3 regions of the Photorhabdus temperata genome follow, and region 1 is predicted to be linked to each of the others. Evidence: predicted binding sites of a transcription regulator. Region 1 holds the regulator's gene; each other region holds the start of a gene.
What was found. The regulator CRP, encoded in region 1, controls carbon source genes, mostly activating them, when cyclic AMP is high. The targets are predictions, from matches to a motif close to ATGTGANNNNNNTCACAT.
Positions count from the first base shown of each region.

Region 2: bhsA (multiple stress resistance protein BhsA) is a predicted target of CRP. The motif match lies at 3,192-3,209, and genes of this name have one in related genera.
Region 3: gntK (gluconokinase) is a predicted target of CRP. The motif match lies at 2,580-2,597, and genes of this name have one in related genera.

Region 1 is NZ_JAJAFX010000027.1:50,800-55,170, reverse strand. Features, by position in the region: gene LGZ99_RS12280 (hydrolase) at 1-154, shown strand, start outside; gene LGZ99_RS12275 (YheU family protein) at 151-369, shown strand; gene LGZ99_RS12270 (phosphoribulokinase) at 390-1,259, shown strand; gene LGZ99_RS12265 (OsmC family protein) at 1,382-1,789, opposite strand; gene crp (cAMP-activated global transcriptional regulator CRP) at 2,110-2,742, shown strand; gene argD (bifunctional acetylornithine/succinyldiaminopimelate transaminase) at 2,783-3,994, opposite strand; gene LGZ99_RS12250 (aminodeoxychorismate synthase component II) at 4,118-4,371, opposite strand, start outside.
Region 2 is NZ_JAJAFX010000009.1:89,505-93,875, reverse strand. Features, by position in the region: gene nrdD (anaerobic ribonucleoside-triphosphate reductase) at 1-1,779, shown strand, start outside; gene nrdG (anaerobic ribonucleoside-triphosphate reductase-activating protein) at 1,776-2,240, shown strand; gene LGZ99_RS05395 (YhbP family protein) at 2,243-2,674, opposite strand; gene bhsA (multiple stress resistance protein BhsA) at 2,798-3,049, opposite strand; gene LGZ99_RS05385 (GIY-YIG nuclease family protein) at 3,325-3,639, shown strand; gene LGZ99_RS05380 (GNAT family N-acetyltransferase) at 3,608-4,111, opposite strand; gene ubiT (ubiquinone anaerobic biosynthesis accessory factor UbiT) at 4,105-4,371, opposite strand, start outside.
Region 3 is NZ_JAJAFX010000005.1:120,920-125,290, forward strand. Features, by position in the region: gene LGZ99_RS03280 (GNAT family N-acetyltransferase) at 1-446, shown strand, start outside; gene gntU (gluconate transporter) at 587-1,924, opposite strand; gene gntK (gluconokinase) at 1,924-2,463, opposite strand; gene gntR (gluconate operon transcriptional repressor GntR) at 2,631-3,626, opposite strand.

The sequences.
Region 1 (4,371 bases):
TGATCTCAACACCTTACCCAAAAATATTGAATACCAATTGACAGAACATGGTGGACATGTCGGCTTTGTCAGCGGTTCACTCAAAAAACCACAAATGTGGCTGGAACAACGTATTCCAGGCTGGCTGTCATCTTATCTGGAGCAACAACGATGATTATTCCATGGCAACAGCTGGAGCCAGAAACTCTGCTAAATTTGATAGAGAGTTTTATCCTGCGGGAAGGCACTGACTACGGCGAATATGAAAAATCCCTTGAGCAGAAAGTCGCTGACATACGTCGTCAGTTGGAGCAGGGGGATGTTATGCTGGTGTGGTCTGAACTGCATGAAAGCATCAATATTATGCCAAAAGAAATGTTCCATTCTTAACATTATGGAGTTTACTGCTTATGTCTGCCAAACATCCGATTATTGCGATTACCGGCTCCAGCGGTGCCGGAACAACAACAACCAGTTTAGCTTTCCGTAAGATTTTCCAGCAACTTAACATCAGCGCAGCACAGATAGAGGGGGATAGTTTCCATCGCTATACCCGCCCTGAAATGGACGCAGCAATCCGTAAAGCCAAGGAGCAAGGCAGACATATCAGTTATTTTGGGCCAGAAGCCAATGATTTTGGCATGCTGGAAAAAACCATGATTGACTATGGTGAAGCGGGTGAAGGCCGTTGCCGTAAGTACCTTCACACCTATGATGACGCGGTTCCTTACAACCAGCTCCCCGGTACATTTACTCCGTGGGAAGCCTTGCCAAAGCAGACCGATGTGCTGTTTTATGAAGGCCTGCACGGTGGCGTGGTAACACCACAACATAATGTTGCCAGTCATGTCGATCTGCTAGTGGGGGTGGTGCCGATTGTCAACCTTGAATGGATACAGAAACTTATCCGCGATACCGGAGAACGGGGACACTCACAGGAAGCGGTGATGGATTCCGTTGTTCGTTCTATGGATGATTATATTAACTACATTACCCCCCAATTTTCCCGGACACATATAAATTTCCAGCGCGTCCCGACTGTTGATACGTCCAATCCATTTTCAGCCAAAGCCATTCCATCCCTGGATGAAAGTTTTATTGTCATCCGTTTCCGTGACCTCACTCAAATTGATTTCCCGTATCTTTTATCAATGTTACAAGGTTCATTTGTTTCAAGCATTAATACCATCGTAGTTCCCGGTGGAAAAATGGGACTGGCCATGGAATTAATTATGACGCCATTGGTACAGCGATTACTGGAAGGGGAAAAAATTTGTTGATTAAAACCTGGGATAAATCCAGAAAACTCAGCGTTTGAATCCACTTCTCATATTATTCAGTTAAAAAAACAGGTAACTGATATTAGTTACCTGTCGTTATTTTTCAATCAGGAAATAATATCTTACTCTGCCTCTTTAATTTCAAAGCTGTAGGTAAGTTCAACTGATTTCCCCAACATCAACGAAACAGAACAATATTTCTCTGCGGAAAGCGTGACGGCGCGTTCAACTGCTTTATCTGATAAATCCTTGCCGGTAACAATAAAATGCAGATTAATAGAAGTAAACAAGCGTGGCGCCTCTTCACGACGGCGAGAAGTTAATTTCACTTCACAATCTTTTATGTCATATCGACCTTTCTGCAAAATAGAAATAACATCAATCGTGCTGCAACCGCCAACTGCCATTAATACCATTTCCATTGGGCTCGGTGCCTTATCGCCGGCATTTCCATCCATCATTATCTGATGACCCGAAGACGACTCCCCCAAAAGAGACAACCCTTCAACCCATTTTACCCGCGCTTGCATAAGTACCCCTTAAGTCATTTTTTGCATCAAAGCCTACTCTTTCAGTATTAAACTGGCAATCTAATGAGCGGTTTATTGTGCTGAAACAATACAAGACAAGACAGAAGCCTTTTCCTGTGTTAAAAACAGAAGCAGGTCTGGGTATATATGGGTTAAGATCAATACTCAAGTTTCAAATTTCAGATAACCTATATAAAACCCTCACCTGTCGGTTTTTCAGCAAACTAATATGTTAAGCTAGTGTCTTTTAAGCCAGCCTGACGAGAAACTTTTAGGTTCTCGTGTTATTTAGGCAGCGATAACAACAGAGGATGAAGCGAATGGTTCTCGGCAAGCCACAAACAGACCCCACTCTTGAATGGTTTTTGTCACACTGCCATATTCATAAATATCCATCCAAAAGCACGCTTATTCATCAAGGCGAAAAAGCAGAGACGCTTTACTACATCGTAAAAGGTTCTGTTGCGGTTTTGATTAAAGATGAAGAAGGCAAAGAGATGATCCTCTCCTATTTAAACCAGGGAGATTTCATTGGCGAGCTTGGATTATTTGAAGAAGGACAAGAGCGTACAGCCTGGGTACGGGCCAAAAGCGCCTGTGAAGTAGCGGAAATTTCCTATAAAAAATTCCGTCAACTGATTCAGGTAAACCCAGATATTTTAATGCGTTTATCTGCCCAAATGGCAAGCCGTTTGCAAACAACTTCTGAGAAAGTCGGTAACCTGGCTTTCCTGGATGTAACCGGCCGGATTGCTCAGACTTTACTGAATCTGGCGAAACAACCAGATGCAATGACCCACCCGGACGGAATGCAAATCAAAATCACTCGTCAGGAAATTGGTCAGATTGTTGGCTGTTCCCGTGAAACGGTTGGCCGTATTTTAAAAATGCTGGAAGATCAAAATCTGATCTCCGCACACGGCAAAACAATTGTTGTTTACGGTACACGTTAATTCCTAATTAATCAGCGCATTATATTGCGCTGATTTTTATTTACACCAACTGACTAATTGCCTTCTCCAGCCGTTCCATCCCCTGGGCTATCTCCTCTTCACTGATAATCAGCGAAGGCGTGAAACGCAGTACATCATTACCGGCACTCAATAACATCAGACCATTTTCAGCCGCCAGTTGCAGGATCTCTTTAGATTTTCCCTGATACTGCGCTTTTAGTTCCGCACCAATCAGCAATCCCTTGCCACGGATTTCACCAAATATCGAATATTTTTGATTGATATCATTCAGAAAATTCACAATCAAATGATGACGTTTTTCAACACCATCCAAGACCTCTGGCGTATTGATAATGTCAAAAGCAGCATTTGCAACCGCACAAGCCAGCGGATTACCACCATAAGTTGTGCCGTGAGTTCCCGGCACCATCACCGAAGCGATATTCGCTGTAGTCAGCATAGCACTGACAGGGAAACCACCTCCCAGCGCCTTCGCTGTGGTGATAATGTCCGGCACAACATCATAATACATATAAGAAAATAACTTACCGGTACGGCCCATTCCACTTTGTACTTCATCAAATACCAACAATATCTGATACTTATCGCAAAGTTCACGCAACCCATGAATAAATGCGGGTGTCGCCGGCGTGACTCCCCCTTCTCCCTGAACAGGTTCTAATACAACAGCACAAGTATGGTCATCCATGACCGCCTTTACTGCATCTAAGTCATTAAAAGGCACATGAATAATATCTGCGGGTTTTGGCCCAAAACCATCAGCGTATTTTGGTTGACCACCAACAGAGACCGTAAACAGGGTACGACCATGAAACCCCTGATGGAATGCGATGATTTTGGTTTTATATGGATGGTAACGGGTAATGGCATAATGACGCGCCAGCTTAAATGCAGCTTCATTCGCTTCCGCTCCCGAGTTGGCAAAAAATACCCGCTCCGCAAAAGTTGCATCAATCAGTTTCTGCGCGAGTATCAAAGCTGGTTCATTGGTGAAAATATTACTGATATGCCAAAGTTTCTCCCCTTGCTGCTTTAAAGCATCCACTAACTCAGGATGACAATGCCCCAAAGCCATAACAGCAATACCACCGGCAAAATCAATATACTCTTTCCCTTGCTGATCCCATACACGGCTGCCTTGCCCTTTCACCGGTATAAACTGTGCCGGTGAATAAATTGGCAACATGACTTGATCGTATGTATTTCTGTTTACTGCGGCATGCTCCATCATTTTCCCACCCGTTTTTTATATATACGCCATTCAAAAATGAAATTATAATCACTGAATATGCATAAAAAATCAAAGATGGGCAAATGAAAAAGATGAATAAATGAAGAAATTATTGGTATCTGGTTAATATCTAAGGAAGTTACTCAGTAGCTGATGCCCTTGCTCGCTGAGAATACTTTCAGGGTGGAACTGCACACCTTCCAAGGGCAAAGTACGATGACGAATTCCCATGATCTCATCTACATTGCCGTTATGCTGACTCCATGCAGTAACTTCAAATGCGGCTGGTAAAGTCTCTGCGGCAATCACCAATGAATGGTAACGGGTAACCGTTAATGGCCGGTTAAGCCCTTTGAACACACCTTGCTGATTATGAT
Region 2 (4,371 bases), on a different contig from region 1:
CAACGCGATCTGCTGGCAGGAATTGTTGCCAAGCATTATGCCAAACAGCACATGCTGCCGCGTGATGTGGTACTGTCTCATGAAAGAGGTGAAATCCACTATCATGATTTGGACTATGCCCCTTTTTTCCCGATGTTCAACTGTATGCTGATCGACCTGAAAGGCATGTTGACCAACGGGTTCAAGATGGGTAATGCTGAAATAGAGCCCCCCAAATCCATTGCAACCGCAACAGCGGTAACTGCTCAAATTATTGCCCAGGTTGCTAGCCATATTTATGGCGGTACCACGATTAACCGTATAGATGAAATATTGGCGCCATTCGTTAAAGCCAGCTATGACAAACATTTGGCCGTGGCTGAAGAGTGGGATATTGCCGATAAAAAATCTTACGCTGAAACCCAGACAGAAAAAGAGTGTTACGACGCTTTCCAGTCACTGGAATATGAAGTTAATACACTGCATACCGCCAACGGACAGACACCGTTTGTCACTTTTGGCTTTGGTCTGGGTACTTCAAAAGAGTGCCACCTAATCCAACAATCTATTCTGCGTAACCGTATTGCCGGGTTAGGCAAGAACCACAAAACAGCGGTATTTCCCAAACTGGTATTTGCTATCCGTGATGGCCTGAATCATAAGTTTGGTGACCCCAACTACGATATCAAACAACTGGCTCTAAAATGTGCCAGCAAGCGAATGTATCCTGATATTCTTAACTACGATCAGGTTGTTAAAGTCACTGGTTCCTTTAAAACCCCAATGGGCTGCCGCAGTTTCCTCAGTATTTATGAAGAAAATGGTGAGCAAATTCATGAAGGCCGCAATAATTTGGGAGTTATCAGTTTAAACCTGCCTCGGATTGCTATCGAAGCTAGACGAGATGAAAAACATTTTTGGCGATTGCTGGATAAGCGTCTGGCACTGGCAAAACAAGCATTGATGACTCGTATTGCCCGTCTGGAAGATGTCAAAGCACGGGTCGCTCCAATCCTTTATATGGAAGGAGCTTGCGGGGTTCGCCTGAAAGTCGATGATAATATCGCTGAAATCTTTAAACATGGCCGGGCCTCTATCTCTCTGGGCTATATTGGCATTCATGAAACTATTAACGCATTGTATGGCAATCAGATTCATCTATTTGATGACCAGCAATTACGTGTAAAAGCTCTCGCAATTGTTAGCCATCTGCGAAAAGCAACTGATCAATGGAAAAAAGAGACGGGTTATGGTTTTAGCCTGTACAGCACACCAAGTGAAAATCTGTGTGATCGTTTCTGCCGCCTTGATGCTGCTGAATTTGGTGTTATCGAAGGGGTGACAGACAAAGGCTATTACACCAACAGTTTCCATCTTGACGTTGAAAAGAAGGCCAATCCTTACGATAAACTGGATTTTGAAGCATCTTATCCACCACTGACAAACGGCGGTTTTATCTGTTACGGCGAATATCCTAATCTGCAACATAATTTGAAAGCACTGGAAGATGTCTGGGATTACAGCTACTTACACATTCCTTATTACGGGACCAATACCCCGATTGACGAGTGCTATGACTGCGGATTTACCGGTGAATTCTCCTGCACCAGTAAAGGGTTTACCTGCCCCCGTTGCGGCAATCATACCCCCTCTAGGGTATCGGTAACCCGCCGTGTCTGCGGTTATCTGGGAAGTCCTGACGCTCGCCCCTTCAATTCAGGCAAGCAAGAAGAGGTAAAACGCAGAGTAAAACATCTGACAAATGGGCAATTAGATGCATTCAGGCAGGCTAAAAAATGAATTACCACCAATATTACCCAGTTGATGTGGTTAACGGTCCCGGAACCCGCTGTACGCTGTTTGTCGCAGGATGCGAGCACCAATGCCCCGGCTGCTATAACAAAAACACCTGGCGAACAAACTCCGGCCAACTATTTACTCAGGAAATGGCAGACCATATTGTCGCTGATTTACAGGATAGCCGCATTAAACGACAAGGGCTGTCTCTGTCTGGCGGCGATCCTCTTCATCCATACAACATATCCGTGATCCTGAAACTGGTACAACGGGTCACGGCAGAGTGCCCTGAAAAGGATATCTGGCTGTGGACCGGCTGTTTGCTAAGTGAACTCAGCCAAGCCCAACAAGAAGTTGTTAGCTATATTAATGTGCTGGTAGATGGTAAGTTTATCCAGAATCTTTATGATCCCGGCTTATTATGGCGCGGTAGCCGCAACCAGATTATTCATCGGCTGAGATAATTTTATCGCTGCCAGCAGATTTTCTTACCAAATCCCAGCGTGTTATCAGTCATTTTTATTTCACTGAGATTCAGTTGCCAAACAGGTGTTTTAGCCGCAATTGCCACAGGAAAGCGGCGGCAATAACGTGCTCTGGCAGCTTTATCTTCTTCTCCTTCCAGACGAATGACTTCTCCTTTGAACTGAATACCTTTTATCTGCACGATATTACGAATCTGCCCGGCAACAGTACCTGCCACCTGTGAGTTTATCTGCATCATTTCACCATGACGGGTATGGGATTCAGTCATAAACCAAAAGGCTATTTTCTCGGCATCGAAAACATAGAAACAACTTGCACACCAGATATCATTTTCTGTTGTTGTGCAAAGCGTGAAGACATGCTGTCTTGCGAGGTATTGGCGGATAATCTGAAAGTTTTCAGTGGTATTCACACTCCCTCCAATGGGAGGATTTTATTAGCCTGGAAACCCAGGACCACGCCGGGATAAACATCATCCTGCGGCGTGTTCTGACATCTCCCGACAAAGTCAGAGTTCAGTGTGTTCTACTATAAATTAGTTATAGATTTCAGCAACACCTGACAATTGGTTCTTACCATTAGTAGATATGATACGGAAAGAAGATGCACCGGCTTTGTCAGCTTTTTTGGACAATTCGGCACTCAAACTTTCCAAGGTATCAGCACCGGTTACAGAAACCACGCCAACCTTGGCGGATGAAGTAGTTTGAACTTCTGTTGCTGCCATACCACCAAAAGAGATAGCACTTAAAGCCAAAGCAGCAGCAATATATTTTACGTTTTTCATAACATGATCCTTGATCAATTTTTAATGGAATGAGTTACTCTCTGTGATGTGGATCATAGTATGATCTAACGGCCAGAATAAAAATTAGCAATTATTGCTATTTTATTTCAATTTTTTTGAACAAAAAATACGATATATAGGAATTTGATATGTAACAAATTTTAATAAAACTGTTATATTATAATGACTTAAACTAAGTTATTCGGAAAAATAATATAGAAAAAACGTCTTAGTAAAATATAAATATCAAAAATAAAAAATTAAGAAAAAGTTATATGGCTAAAAATCAATGGGTTCTTTACTTGCTGAAAACGAAGGCAGGAATGCTGTACACAGGGATAACGACAGACATCAACCGCCGTTTTGCACAACATGTAAAAGGTAAAGGAGCAAAAGCACTGAGAGGGAAAGGGCCATTACAACTGGTTTTCAACAGTTATGCCGGAGACAGAGCCAGTGCCTCACGATTGGAATATCAGGTAAAGCAATTAAGTAAACAGCAAAAAGAGAGGCTGGTTATTTGCCAGCCCACCTGTATAGCAAAATATTTGGCATCAATCAGAAACAGTCAAAATGGGGAGAATAAGTAACCAGCCCAGTATAATCAGCCAAGGAACTGTCAGCTAATTCATATACCTGAAAATAGGGCTCACACGTTGGCCACTTACAATGTAACTGGTGCTCACTGGCAAGCGTAAAACCAAACCGGCGATAATAGTGCGGATCACCTAAAACAACGACTACGCCGTAACCAAATTCATTCAGGCTATCCAGACCTTCATAAACGAGTTTTTCACCAATCCCCTGCCGGCGATATTCTTCAGAAACCGCTAACGGCGCTAAACCAACCCATTGATGATCCTTACCATTAATATCTACCGGACTGAATGCCACATAACCAATGACCTGACCTTCTTCATCCGTAGCAACCATACCCAACGTGAGTAATCCATCTTCCCGTAATTGCTGTACCAATTCCGCTTCTGCCGGGGTATCAAAAGATTCCCGCAGTAACTGATCTATTCCCGCTGCATCTACTGGAATTTCTACCCTGATCAACATGATAATCGCGCATGTTCTGCGCCCTCCGGTAAACTGACTTTAATAAACTCAACCAACCGCAATAAACCGGTACGAAGAGCGGTAGGCATAGACTTCAGTGCTATCGCATCTACCCAATTTCCAACATACAACCCTGATTCTGTATCTCCTGTAATACACAAACGACAGCAACTCAAGAAAGACAAAATATCCCGTTCTTCTTTGCGGGTAGCTATTAAAATCAGACTATTGGCTTCGCCGATAAAATTAACCTCTCTCTG
Region 3 (4,371 bases), on a different contig from region 1:
TTAAACGTTCTGGCGGGGAAATACATCAAATTAACGATTTTACTTGTCAAGAGTTTGTCGATATTTACACTACACTGTACGAAAAACGCTGGACATATAAAACGCACAATCAAGAAGAGAAAGAAAAATTAATTGAATTATATACCGAACTCAAACAACATCTGTACGGGAATGTATTAACTATCAATGGCACCCCGGTAGCCTACGATCTCGTCATAAAAGCAGACAGTCCCCAGTGGATTTCATTTGACGCAGTAGACGGCGGACTCGATCCTGAATATTCCAATCTCAGTGTTGGCAGTGTTTTAATGTGGTTAAATATTCAGAATGCTTCAGAACTCTGCCAGCAACATCAAAAAACTATGCGTTATTCTATTGGCAGACCTTCTCTTGCCTATAAAGATCGCTGGTGCAATCGTCATCCATTAGTAAGGAGCTTATTCTAGTTTCATCAATATCTTTACATAAGTGACTTATATGGCCGTTTTTATAGAAAACGGCATTAATTTAACATCTCCAAAAAGTATTCCAAGTTTTAGCTTCAAAGATCTTCATCATCCTATCTTTTAAAAACTTAAAAAGGGCATTACATCATGGCAAAGAAAGCCATCCCAACCGCCGCCCCCGTTATTCCAAGAATAGTTTCCATAATTGACCAGGTTTTCAGTGTTTGAGATTCTGTCGCACCAGTAAATTTACCGAATAACCAGAAACCGGAATCATTAACATGGCTCAATACCAGAGACCCCCCGGCAATACAGATTGAAAGGGCTGCAAGTTGGGCCCCAGAATATTCTAATACATCAACAACCGGCAGGATCAGACCAACGGTTGTCAGGCAGGCAACGGTCGCAGACCCTTGAATAACACGCACTGTACCAGCAAGGATAAAACACGCTAATGCAATTGGCAGGCCTGAGCCAATTAATGCATTCCCCAACGCAGGACCAACCCCGGAATCCACCAACACTTGTTTGAATACACCACCGGCCCCAGTAACCAACAAAATAATTCCAGCAGGCTGAATAGCCGAAGAGCAAATATCCATCACTTTTTCTTTACTCATCCCACGACGAATTGCCAGACCATAAATGGCAATCAGACAAGCAACCAGAATCGCAGAGAATGGATGACCGATGAATTCAAGCCACAAATACAATTCAGAATTTTGTTCAACAAAACTCTCACCAACAGCCTTTAATCCAACCAAAGCTAATGGAAACAAAACCAGCGACAAGCTCAAACCAAAAGATGGCATCTTACCCTGACCAAGACTGGGTTCACTCATATCAGCGGGTAAATCCAACGTAACATACTTACTGACGAAACTACCAAAAATTGGACCAGCCAGTAACATCCCCGGAATCGCTGCACAGATACCAATCAGGATCATCCAGCCAAAATCAGCATTCATCTGTGAAGCCAACAACATCGGAACTGGACCGGGTAACAGAAACGCTGCGGCTGCCGCAACACCGGCAAACAAAGGAATAACCAGTTTCACTACGTTACCACCAGTACGGCGCGCGACTGCAAACGCCACACCAATCAATAAAACAATCGCTACATCAAAAAACAGCGGTAAAGCACAAACCAGACCAGCGATCCCCAATGAATAATGAGCACGGCTTTCACCAAAACTATTTAGTAATTTAATCGCAATCTGATCCAGAGCACCTGTTTCATGCAGAACCTTACCAAACATCGCTCCCAGTGCAACAACAATCGCCAGAAAGCCTAATGTTCCGCCCATTCCTTCTTGCATTGTTTCGGTAATTTTATCCAATGGCATACCAGAAAAAACACCCGCCCCCATAGATACCAGTATTAACGCAACAAAAGCATGTATTCTGGCCTTCATCACCAGAAACAGCAGTAAAAGAACAGAGCCAACTGCTGTCAGCACTAAGGTTAAAGTACTCATTATTTTCCCCCTGAAATGACACTATTAATTATTCTTATTGAGTGATTAATCACTTCATCAAGAGACGATCTAATATCAATCAGATAAACATCTTTTTCATCTCTACCCGGTTCTTCTAATGCCTCAAATTGAGATACCAACATTTGAGGTTTAAAGAAATGATCTTTACGTGCTTGCAACCGACTTTCAATTAAATCAAAGTCACCTTTCATATAAAGAAATGACAGATTCTTATTATTATCACGCAGCATATCCCGGTAATGCTTTTTTAAAGCAGAACAAACAATCAGGGAAACTGGATTTGTGCGTTGCATGGCAAAAACTGCATCATTTAGTGATTTCAACCAGGGCTTACGATCTTCATCATTCAGTGCATGGCCTTTAGCCATCTTATTAATGTTAGATCTTGGGTGTAAGAAATCACCATCCAAAAAAGCGGAGTCCAGTTTATAAGCCACAGCATTGGCAACAGCAGATTTACCACTGCCTGATACCCCCATAAGCACAAAAACATGATTCGAATGCTGGGTATCTCTCATATAAATTCCTTAGCGCAGATATTTCACCCACAAAATGTTACCGGTAACTGTTATCGGTAACATTATCAGAAGTAGAAGTAAACTTCGCAACAACACGGAATATTCAAGAAATGGAAATGTGATATTTATCACAAATTAGCTCAAAGAATGTGAATCCAGTTGACCGATTAAATACTTTCTCCTAGGGATAACTGAAAACCGATATCGATCATTTTCTGTGGTAAATGTTCACCTTTCAGCCGTGCCATCAATAATCCAGCAGCCTTCCGTCCCATTAGGTCACGAGATGTCAACACACTGGCAAGTTTTGGTGTCATCACCTGACCAACATCGTGACCATGAAAACCCGCTATCGCAATATCATGCGGTACAGCTATCCCCTGACGTTGACACTCAAAAATTGCTCCGATAGCGAGGTCATCATTGGTACAAAACAGACCATCCACATCAGGATACTTTGTTCGTGCTTCATTCAGTAGTTTCCCCCCTAAGGTGTAAGAAGAGCTGTCAGGTGTCATTACCTTACCTGGCTTTAAACCTACGCTTTTCATTGCAGCTTCATAACCTTCCAGGCGAATAATGGTCCTTTCATCCTGCCTTGCTCCAAGATAAATCACCCGCTGGCAACCACGCTCAATCATTGCCGCAGTCATCTGTCGGGCTGCTTCAAAGTTATCAATACCGACTGCCGTGTCGATACAGGGAGAAACACAGTCCATCAGCTCAACGACAGGGATCCCTGCCGTTTCCAGCATCTTCAAAGTGCGCGGTGTGTGAGTACGTTCAGAAAGAATCAAGCCATCAATATTGTAGGAAAGCAGGGAAATTAAACGTTCCTCTTCCTTCTCTGAATGGTAACCATAGTGAGCCAGCATGGTTTGATAACCATTACGATCTGTCACATATTCGATACCACGGATAACTTCCGCAAAAACCTGGTTAGTTAAAGAAGGCAACAAAACACCGATAGCATGACTAGTAGAATTAGAAAGAATATCCGGAACTCGGTTCGGGATATAACCTAATTCATCCAAAGCATCAGCTATTTTCTTTCGCAATTGCTCAGAAACTTGATCGGGGTTACGCAAGAAACGACTCACTGTCATTTTTGTAACACCAACACGATCAGCCACATCTTGTAAAATAGGACGTTTTTTCTTCATATTTCAATACAATACAAAATTAGTAAAAAAATTTAGGATAATAAACACAGCGCTATGACATATTTATACACTATCAGAACACGCTTTTTTTGAGTTTAGTCTGGTAGTGGAACAGTGATCCCGATTTATTATCTATTCAGACTTTGGTAGGACAATTTTCATTCAATATATATTGTAAAATACAACGATAACATTTATCTACAATTCCAGCAAAAATGTAAAATTTAACAGGCAATGTTTTCTATGGTATTTGTCGGTTAACCTCAGATAAGATTGAAGCTCTAATCTACTGATTAATCTGCTGTTACTGACATTATCTCCCAGAAAAGCACCATTATGGGGACTAATACGAGAACGGTAACAACATAAAATGCAAGAGAAACGATACAGCCATTTACTGCAATGATTATAATCAGTATGCTTTAACCGGCAAATATAATTGAATAGTGACGGATTCCTATTTTCTATGCCTAATTACCGTCATTTACCAGCATTAAAAAGAGCATTCAACCCCAAATATCGGTCAGTACTAATACAACTGTATTTCTAAATACTATTCTAACTAATCATACTAATGATAATATTTTACATAACCATAATAATGGCAAGGCTGATATATTCCAGTTTTGGTTGTGATGTAAATGGAAAAATAAGTAATTAATTATCGCCTGGGGCTGATTGTAGTTATATTCATAACGATATAAAGATGGAACGTTATTAGATTATATAAACATAATGCATACAT